One region of the Pseudoalteromonas sp. BZK2 genome, then DNA from elsewhere that is predicted to be linked to it. Evidence: predicted binding sites of a transcription regulator. Region 1 holds the regulator's gene; each other region holds the start of a gene.

Region 1 (3,281 bases):
TCGGGCGCAGCTGCCGAGCAAACAGGCGCTCAAATTAGCATTAGCTCAGATCGCCAAATCGGTAAACTAAAAGATGGCGTTGGCATATTCGAAGGTAACGTAGAGATCGTGCATGGTGATCGTCGCATTACAGCAGAGCGACTTGAGGCACATGGCGGTGACACCGAAGGTACAGTCGAATTAATTATCGCTACAGGCAAACCAGCTTACTTCGAAGAAAAGCAAGCTGATGGTACCGTGATGAGCGCCAGCGCCGAAGAAGTTCGTTATGATGTTGCGAAACGCTTCTTAACACTCAATGGCGAAGCTGAAGTCACTCAAGCGGGTCAAAAAGTAACGGCAAAAAGCATTACCTATGATATGGCTCAACAGCTGATCAGCGCAGAAAAAGACGAAAACTCAACAGATCGTGTACACACTATTTTAGTGCCTGTAGAAAATAAAAAAGACGATAAAGGCCAACCATGAGCACATTAAAAGCAGAGCTTTTAGCTAAAAGCTACAAAGGCCGCCAAGTGGTTAAAAATGTCGGTCTTGAAGTTGAAGCGGGCAGTATTGTTGGCTTGTTAGGGCCAAATGGTGCAGGTAAAACAACGACCTTCTATATGATTGTAGGCCTCGTACCAAGCGACAAAGGAAAAATAAGCATCGATGATAACGATATCACGCTTTTGCCAATGCACAGCCGTGCGCGCTTAGGTATTGGTTATCTACCACAAGAGTCGTCTATTTTTCGAAAATTAACAGTTTACCAAAACTTGATGGCCATATTAGAGACCCGCAAAGATCTTAACAAAACAACGCGCGAAGAGACGCTTAACAACTTATTAGATGAATTTAGCATTCAACATATTCGCGATAGCCAAGGTATGGCACTGTCAGGTGGTGAACGACGCCGCGTTGAAATTGCACGTGCATTAGCCGCTAATCCTAAATTTATCCTTTTAGATGAGCCTTTTGCTGGTGTTGATCCTATTTCGGTGTTAGATATAAAGAAAATTATTGAGCACCTAAAAAATCGTGGTATTGGTGTACTTATTACTGACCATAATGTTCGAGAAACCCTTGATGTTTGTGAAAAAGCCTACATTGTTTCTCATGGGGAGCTAATTGCATCAGGGACACCTGAGCACGTATTAGCTGACCAAACTGTACGTGATGTTTATCTAGGCGAGCAATTCAGGCTGTAACCATTACGCCACCGACTAGAGCATCTGCTAGACTTATACAATGACAATAAATCGATAACAGTGTCTTCACCGTTACCGATAACTTAAAAAGGATTGTTAGGGATACATGAGGCAATCATTACAGCTGCGCATGGGCCAGCAACTTACAATGACTCCACAACTGCAACAAGCCATTCGCTTGTTGCAGCTCAGTACATTGGATCTCCAGCAAGAAATTCAAGAAGCGCTTGATAGTAATCCTCTGCTTGAAGTGGAAGAAGCGGATTACAACGAAGAAAGCATCGGTAAGAATGAGCAAAAAGCGGAGTCTGACGATGTACAAGTCAGCGCGTCTGCCGACGAAGCACCTAGCGAATTCGAGCAAGAAAGCAGTGATGCTCTGAGTAAGGATACGGTTAGCGATGACTTAGCTATGGATGTTACGTGGGATGAGTACATGAGTGCCGCCCCATCAACATCGTCTGGGCCAATGCCTGAAGACGAGTCTATTTACCAAGGTGCTTCAACAGAAACACTGCAAGAATATTTAATGTGGCAACTACAGCTCACACCATTTAGTCCTACCGATGAAGCGATTGCCGTTGCCATCGTTGAAGCTATCGATGACTCAGGTATTTTAACGGTTAGCTGCGAAGATATTGTCGAAAGCTTTAATCAAAATAATGATGAAGAAGAAATCGAACTTGATGAAGTTGAAGCTGTCTTAAAAAGAATACAGTTATTCGATCCAGTTGGTATCGGCGCGCGAAGTTTACAAGAGTGCCTGTGTATACAACTTCGTCAATTCGATGCCAATACGCCATATTTAGCTGAAACTAAAATGGTTTTATCTGAGCATATCGAATTATTAGCAAGTCGCGACTATCGCACTTTAATGAAAAAGACTAAGCTTAAAGAAAACGAGCTTAAAGAAGTGATGACGCTCATTCACAGCTTAAATCCTAAGCCTGCGGATAGCATAGTACGCGAAGAATCTGAGTACGTCATACCCGATGTATCAGTGAAAAAAGTGAAAGGCCGCTGGGTAGTCGAGTTAAACCCAGATTGTATGCCAAAAATTAGAGTGAATAGCCAATATGCAGCGATGTCTCGCTCTGTTAAATCAAGTAGCGACAGCCAATTTATTCGTTCTCACTTACAAGAAGCAAAGTGGTTTATTAAGAGCTTAGAAAGCCGTAACGATACTTTACTAAAAGTGACCAACTGTATCGTGCAACAACAGCAAGCTTTCTTTGAACATGGCCCAGAAGCAATGAAGCCAATGGTGCTAAACGATGTCGCTGAAATGGTCGAAATGCATGAATCGACGATTTCTCGGGTTACAACACAAAAATATATGCATACCCCAAGGGGAATTTTTGAGTTGAAATATTTCTTCTCAAGCCATGTCAGCACCGAAAATGGTGGTGAGTGTTCTTCTACAGCAATTCGCGCTTTAATCAAGAAGTTAGTTGCTGCAGAAAACTCGGTTAAACCATTGAGTGATAGCAAAATTGCAGATATATTGGCTGAGCAAGGAATTAAAGTAGCTAGACGTACAATTGCAAAATATCGTGAGTCTCTAGCAATACCTCCGTCTAATCAGCGTAAAAGTCTGATTTAGACGTTTTACATAGAAGGAAAATGCTTATGCAACTAAATTTAACTGGTCGTCACGTAGAAGTCACTGATTCATTAAGAGACTATGTAAACACTAAGTTCGCAAAACTAGAAAGGCATTTTGATCATATTAATAATGTTCATGTCATTTTAGATGTAGAAAAATTAAGCCAAAAAGCAGAAGCAACTTTACATGTAAACGGAGGCGAGTTGTTCGCTTCTACAGAACATCAAGATATGTACGCAGCAATTGACTCATTGATCGATAAACTTGATCGCCAAGTCATTAAGCATAAAGAGAAATTAGCTCGACATTAAATTATGAAACTTAGTTCACTTACTAATCAGGACTGCAGCAAAGCTGCGGTCCTTTTTAATAGCAAAAAAAGAATTCTTGAGTATATTAGCGAGTTAGCTCACCAGCAGTTTCCTCATTTATCTCAACAAGATATCCTAGATGCTTTTCTGAACAGGGAAAAGTTAGGTAGTACA
Region 2 (3,281 bases), on a different contig from region 1:
GGTGCTCAAAATGACGCTCAATTTTATTCATCATCAAGTTAAAATTAAGCTCGCTTAGGCTTTGCTTACTCGTGCGAATGGCGTTGTAACTCAATAAGCTTTCAATCATGGCTCTGAGTCGCACCATACTTTGCGTTATTAGCTCAAGAACGGCTTGTTGCTCGCTATTGATAGGACCAACAATTTCATCTGCGAGTAAGTCTGTGCCTTCAACCATCGAAGCTAGGGGCGTTTTTAATTCATGTGTCACATGGCGTAAAAACGTATCTTTTTGCTGCTCAAGCATATGTAACTGCGCTTGAACCCACTCTAATTTATTACCTAATTCAACTAACTCTGACGAGCCGCGAACTTGAATTTTTTGCTGCCAGTGACCTTGTCCAAGTTTATCAATCACATGTGTGAGTTCTCTGAGCCGCCCGCTGATCCGCCAAAGAAAGCCGCCCCCGACCAATAACGTGAGTGGAATTAACGCAACTAACCAATTAATAAATGAAGCTTGAAGTGCTTTTAATTGCTGCTGATTTTTTGTGATGCGCAATTCATTTTGCTCTTTGAGCCAATTTGTTTGCTCACTGATAAGCTTACTAGCGGGTGCAAACAGCTCACCATCTTGCTTTTGTTCTATTAATAAATGCTGATGCGCAAATTGTAATACCTCAGCCAATTGCCGCCACTGCGAGACATAATCAGCGGTTGGGCTTAAGAAAATGAGCTCATCGACACTTTGCAATGACGATTGCCACTTGTTGGCAATCAAGCTATCGAGGGATTCACTTTTAAGCACCCAGTTTTGTCGAGTTGCTCGTTCAAGGCTATTTAAGTCTTGTTTGAGGTTGTTAAATGCTTTAGTAATCTCGTAATTGTCACCGACGATTTCTTGAGTCACCGCAAGCTGCTTATTAAGCGCATTTAAAAATAAAATCACCACCAAAGATAACGGTAGTAAAGACAGCAAAATGCTACAGACAAACTGGCCAATAAGACTAGGTCGCCAATTGAGTAACTGTTTTATTTTTATCGCTACTTTATTTTGCATATTCACTCTCAACATAATTGCAGATGCTGATTATTAGTGAACAAACTTAGACACTCGCTGAATCCGACCTTAAAAAGTACTGATTCCCCCCCCAAAAACCGATACAAAGTTGCTATTTGGCAACAAACTAACTCATTGAAATAAAATAGATAAACTTTTAACACCTGAAAATCGTTGCAAAAAAGACACAACACCCTGTAACTATTTCGCATTCAAAACCACACAAAAACCATAACCACCTGATAATTAATAACTTTTAATATTGGCACTGATTTTGATTAGTACTAAGCAAATTAGTTATTTAGGACACAAAATGAAAGTAACGGCCCCGGTAGCCACCCTGCTTATAAGTCTCATCTCGTTAAGTAGTTATGCACTTGATTTGCAAACAACGTTTAACGAACTCGATAAAGACAGCAATGGTTTTTTGAGTGAGGCAGAAGCATCTGAAGATGCCTTGTTGCACGGCAACTTTACGCAAATTGATAGTAATCAAAATGGCCAAATTTCATTTTCTGAGTTTCAGTCGTTTATTCAATAGGAGATTGTAATGAAACAACTTTTAGCTGCATTCTCGCTGATGTTTTTAGTTATCAGCGCCACCGTTTTAGCATCACAAATGGATGTTCGATTTGCTCAATTTGATACAAACGCCGATGGCGAGATTTCATTAACTGAAGCAACCAAACACGATAGCTTACTTAAGCAATTTGCCGATCTGGATGAAAACGGCGATCAGGTTTTGTCTGAACAAGAGCTTGAAAAATTCAAACCTTAACGGCTTAAAGTGCTTGCCATAATCCCAGAGGGAATGTGTAAACGGATTTAAATTTTGGGAGTTAAATTATGGCAAGCACTTTTATTTAGGAGACAATTATGAGAATTTTCTGGCTTGCTCCATGCACCTTAATTACTATAAGCTTCAATAGCTTAGCATTGGACGTAAAACAACGCTTTGATCACCTAGATAAAGATAAAAATGGCTTTTTATCTGAGCAGGAACTGTCGTCGCAACCGCACTTGCAAAAACGCATAGCGCAGTGGGATACAGATAAAGATCAACAAATCTCGCTCCTTGAGTTTAAACACTATTTAACAAACAAGAGTTAAAGTAATGTCAAAATTAACCTTTGCCAGCCTAGTTTTAAGTTGTGCATTTAGCACAATGAGTTTTGCTGCAGATAGTATTGGTGAAAAATTTAAACAACTTGATCGTAATGACGATGGTTACCTGACTCGTTCAGAGTCTGCGAGAGACCCAGCTCTGTGGTCGCGATTTAAAAATTACGACAGTGATAAAGATAATAAATTATCCCTCAGTGAGTTTAAGATTTATGCGAGCAAATAAAGAGTTATAGTTAATTATTAATCTCTGCTGAGTTGCAGTTTACTGCAACTCTGATACTGTTTTCATAAATCAATAAAAACTATTAGAAGATTATGAAACTCATCATCAGCTTACTCGCAACAGCTTCACTTAGCTGCTTTGCCAACACCACTGTTATTTATAATGTAAATGGCTATACGCCTACCTATAAAGGCGAAACCCAACACTTTTCTGCACTGGTTTTTAAAGACGGTAAAATCGTAAAAACAGGCAATGACTCAATTAAAAATAGCTTTCCTGACGCCACCGCAATTGATGGCAAGCAAGCCACATTGTTACCAGGCTTAGTCGATGCTCATGGCCATGTGATTGGTTTAGGAAATAACCTTTCACAACTTGATGTCAGGAATACGCGCTCGGCAGATGAGGTTGGCAAAATGCTGGCTGAGTTTGCCAAAGATAAACAAAGTTGGATCATTGGTCGCGGTTGGAACCAAGAGCAATGGCCTGGCGGTAAGTTTCCAACTGCAGCTGATTTAGACAAATACGTAAAAGACAAACCTGTGGTACTTTCTCGCGTTGATGGTCATGCTGTGTGGGTTAACTCAAAAGCCATGGAACTTGCAGGTATTACCAAACAAACTTCCTCTCCTGCCGGCGGTGAAATTTTAAAGCTAGATTCTGGCTTACCTTCTGGGGTATTCATTGATAAAGCCGAAACGCTTGTTACCCAACATGTACCAAAAGCAAGCCATGCCAGCATTAATACAGCCTTAGATAATGCAGGTAAACATCTACTAAGTTTGGGTATTACATCAACCCATGATGCCGGTATCGATTATGACACGTGGCAAGTGTACAAGCAGCGCACTGAGCAAAATACCCTTCCTATAAGAATCGTAGCCATGCTAAGTG
Region 3 (3,281 bases), on a different contig from region 1:
CTGCTGGGATCACACCACATGAGCACAAGGGCATTGGAGCACCTATAAAGGCTGCTTTAACTGTGGTCCACAACCCTTCTTTGCCTAAATGCCGGTTAAGAAAGTTAGCAGGCAAATATACATTGAGAAGACCTGCTATGAATAAGCCCAGCATTAACCAAGGTGCTGAGAGTAAAAACAGATGCCAAAAATTATTGAGTAAGTCCATCGATATCCTCCAGCGTCGTTAGTATTGAGCAGTTTTCAGCAGGCTCTTCACCGCCACAACATTTATCTGCTAACAATGAAAGTGAGTCATAAAAGCGAGTAAGCTCTGCAATTCGTTGTGCAACCAGATCACGTTTTTGTAACGTCATCTCTTTAACTTCATGACAAGAATGCTGATCTTTATGAAACTTAATTTGCAGTAGCTCTTTGATCTCAGCCAGACTAAAGCCAACATTCTTTGCTCTGAGAATAAACGCCATTTGCTTATAGTCATTCTCAGAATAAAAACGATATCCCACGTCTGAACGCGAACTAGGCGTTAACAAACCATGCTTTTCGTAGTACCGTAGCGTATCTGTTGAGACACCCAACTGACGGGCAAACTCACCTATTTTCATCACCGTCTCCATTGTGAAGCGTTTATTTATTATGCTCACTATAAACCTTGGAGTACACCCCAAGGTCAAGCAATAAATTAAAAAAGGAAAGCACATGAATATTACTGTCCTTGATACAGCGACATTAGCCAACACGTCGTTAGATGCCTTAGCGCAATTAGGTAAATTAACCTGTTACGATTTAACTGCTCAAGAACAGGTTGTTGAGCGCTGCCAAGATGCCGATATCGTTATCAGTAATAAAGTGGTGATTGATCAGCACGCCATGAGCAAATTACCTAATTTAAAATTAATATGTGTTGCAGCGACTGGGACTAACAACATTGATTTAATAGCAGCCAAAGAGCATAGCATTGCGGTGACCAATGTCGCGGGCTATTCAACACCGAGCGTGGTGCAGCACACCTTTACTCTCATCACTAACTTACTGGGCAATACTCACAGATATATTAATGATTGCCAGCAAGGCTTATGGCAGCAAAGTCCTATGTTTTGCCGTTTAGATTACAGCTTTAAAGAAATTGCAGGCAAAACATTGGCTATTATTGGTTACGGTTCACTAGGTAAAGCCGTTGCCGATGTAGCGCGTGCTTTCGGTGCTAATATCATCATCAGTGAACGAAAAGGCCATGCACCTCGTGAAGGTCGTGTTAGTTTTAATGATGCTCTAACCACAGCAGATATTATTAGTGTTCACTGCCCACTTACTGATGAAACACGCAACCAAATCGCCGCGACAGAATTAAGCATGATGAAACCGTCAGCTATCATTATTAATACTGCTCGTGGTGGAATTATCAATGAAGCCGATTTAGCTGACGCATTAGCTAATAATGTTATTGCCGGAGCCGGTGTTGATGTACTCAGTAAAGAACCTGCAGAGCAATCAAATCCGCTGGCACAGTATAAAGGCGCAAACTTATTACTTACTCCGCATATTGCTTGGGCCAGCCAAGAATCTATCGTGCGTTTAGTTAACGAAATTGCTTTGAATATCCAAGCATTTAATCAAGGCGAGATGCGTAACAGGTTGGTCTAAATCGCAATTTATTAGTCAAGAGAGCTAAGTAGTTAGTAATTTATTACTTAGCCCTTTCACTAAAAACAACCTAAATAGTTGATTTAATTGAAATTTAAAAGTTTGGCAAGCAGTTTGCAATTGAGTGATTAACTAAAAACAATTTCTACGGGATAAAATAACATGAAAAAAGCACTTCTAATTGCCGCGCTAACTGCACCATTTTTAACTGGTTGTGTCATTGCTGTTTCTGACGGTGAAGCAGACACACATTGGGCTGGTAGCTCATCTAGCTGGCAAAAGCAGCATAAAAATAACCGTGAAGCGATCTCTAATCTTGCATTAAATACCAGCTATCAAACTGTATTAAACAAACTAAATACTCCTAACTTTACCGAGTTATTAAAGCAGGGTGATGATGTGTACCAAGTATTATTCTATGCAACCCATAGTATTCATTCTGATGGCAAGATGACTAAAGACGAATGTACACCACTGGTTTTTAAAAATGATAAGTTAATCGGTGTGGGTGATACGATTTATAAATCACTTAGCAATGGCTAGCTTGCATATTTAAATTCTGTAAGTAGGCAGCTATTGCCTACTTATGTTCACTCATAGCTATCATTCTCGATACTATCTGATCACGCCCAGCATCTTTTGCCTGATAAAGACCTAAATCAGCTTCTTCAAGTAATGTTTGCTCTGCATACACCTGGCCATTTTCCGTGGTCGCAATACCAATACTAATTGTGACATGGTCGGCATTTAGTGACGCTTTATGCGGAATATTTAACTCATTAACGGCATTACGTAATTTGTTTGCAAACGACATAGCTTCTTTTGCAGAGGTATTTGGAAGTACTGCTGCAAACTCTTCACCGCCATAACGAGCAACAAAGTCACTACCTCGCTCACATGCTCCAACTAAGGCATGAGCAATTTGTTTTAAACAATCATCGCCTGCTCGGTGACCATAACAATCGTTGTAACGTTTAAAGTGATCAACATCCATTAATAATACTGATAATGGTGTTCGATCACGACGACAACGACGCCACTCTCGCGCTAAGTTTTCATCTAAATAACGTCGGTTTGGGATCTCTGTTAGGCCATCAATTGAGGCGAGCATTTCAAGCAAGTCATTTTTTTGTTTGATCATTAATTGATTGCGCACACGTGCACGAACGATCGCTGCACTAAAAGGTTTGGTGATGTAATCCATCGCCCCTAATTCTAACCCTTTAGCTTCATCATCATGGCTAGTATTTGCCGAGATAAAGATTACCGGTAGCATGCTTGTCGTTGCGTTTTCTTTTAATTTGTTGAGTACTTCATAGCCGTCGATTCCTGGCATTACAATATCCAAGATCAACAGATCCACACTTTGTGTTTTTAGAAACGTCAGTGCTTTTTCGCCACTCTCAACACAAAAAACATCATAGTCTTGCTGTAATGTTTTTTCTAATACCAAGCGGTTTAACGGATCGTCATCAACAATCAGTACCTTGGCTCTTTTCAACATCAGTAGATCCTTGTTCGATGATAAAGGCAATAACCTGTTTTATTTGGCATTGCAACTCATCAATTAATTGTTCGGAAAGTTCACCTTTAGCTTTTAGTGTAGCCTCGCACTGCTGAGCGCACGCTGACAATCG

Evidence for each region. The regulator sigma-54, encoded in region 1, starts transcription at its own class of promoters, with help from an activator protein. The targets are predictions, from matches to a motif close to GTTGGCACGNNNNTNGNNT.
Region 2: a site for sigma-54 is predicted at 1,301-1,319, ahead of BIZ38_RS14930 (EF-hand domain-containing protein). Genes of this name have one in related genera too.
Region 3: a site for sigma-54 is predicted at 1,746-1,764, ahead of BIZ38_RS11185 (DUF3192 domain-containing protein). Genes of this name have one in related genera too.

What each region holds. Positions count from the first base shown of each region.
Region 1 covers NZ_JACSOG010000041.1:17,103-20,383, reverse strand. Annotated here, with positions in the region: gene lptA (lipopolysaccharide transport periplasmic protein LptA) at 1-468, shown strand, start outside; gene lptB (LPS export ABC transporter ATP-binding protein) at 465-1,190, shown strand; gene BIZ38_RS18825 (RNA polymerase factor sigma-54) at 1,297-2,793, shown strand; gene hpf (ribosome hibernation promoting factor) at 2,820-3,107, shown strand; gene ptsN (PTS IIA-like nitrogen regulatory protein PtsN) at 3,111-3,281, shown strand, end outside.
Region 2 covers NZ_JACSOG010000025.1:10,863-14,143, forward strand. Annotated here, with positions in the region: gene BIZ38_RS14925 (sensor histidine kinase) at 1-1,039, opposite strand, end outside; gene BIZ38_RS14930 (EF-hand domain-containing protein) at 1,353-1,580, shown strand; gene BIZ38_RS14935 (hypothetical protein) at 1,590-1,817, shown strand; gene BIZ38_RS14940 (EF-hand domain-containing protein) at 1,916-2,149, shown strand; gene BIZ38_RS14945 (EF-hand domain-containing protein) at 2,154-2,387, shown strand; gene BIZ38_RS14950 (amidohydrolase) at 2,480-3,281, shown strand, end outside.
Region 3 covers NZ_JACSOG010000015.1:66,778-70,058, reverse strand. Annotated here, with positions in the region: gene BIZ38_RS11200 (SO_0444 family Cu/Zn efflux transporter) at 1-208, opposite strand, end outside; gene zntR (Zn(2+)-responsive transcriptional regulator) at 192-605, opposite strand; gene BIZ38_RS11190 (D-2-hydroxyacid dehydrogenase) at 700-1,644, shown strand; gene BIZ38_RS11185 (DUF3192 domain-containing protein) at 1,807-2,187, shown strand; gene BIZ38_RS11180 (diguanylate cyclase) at 2,225-3,148, opposite strand; gene BIZ38_RS11175 (ATP-binding protein) at 3,117-3,281, opposite strand, start outside.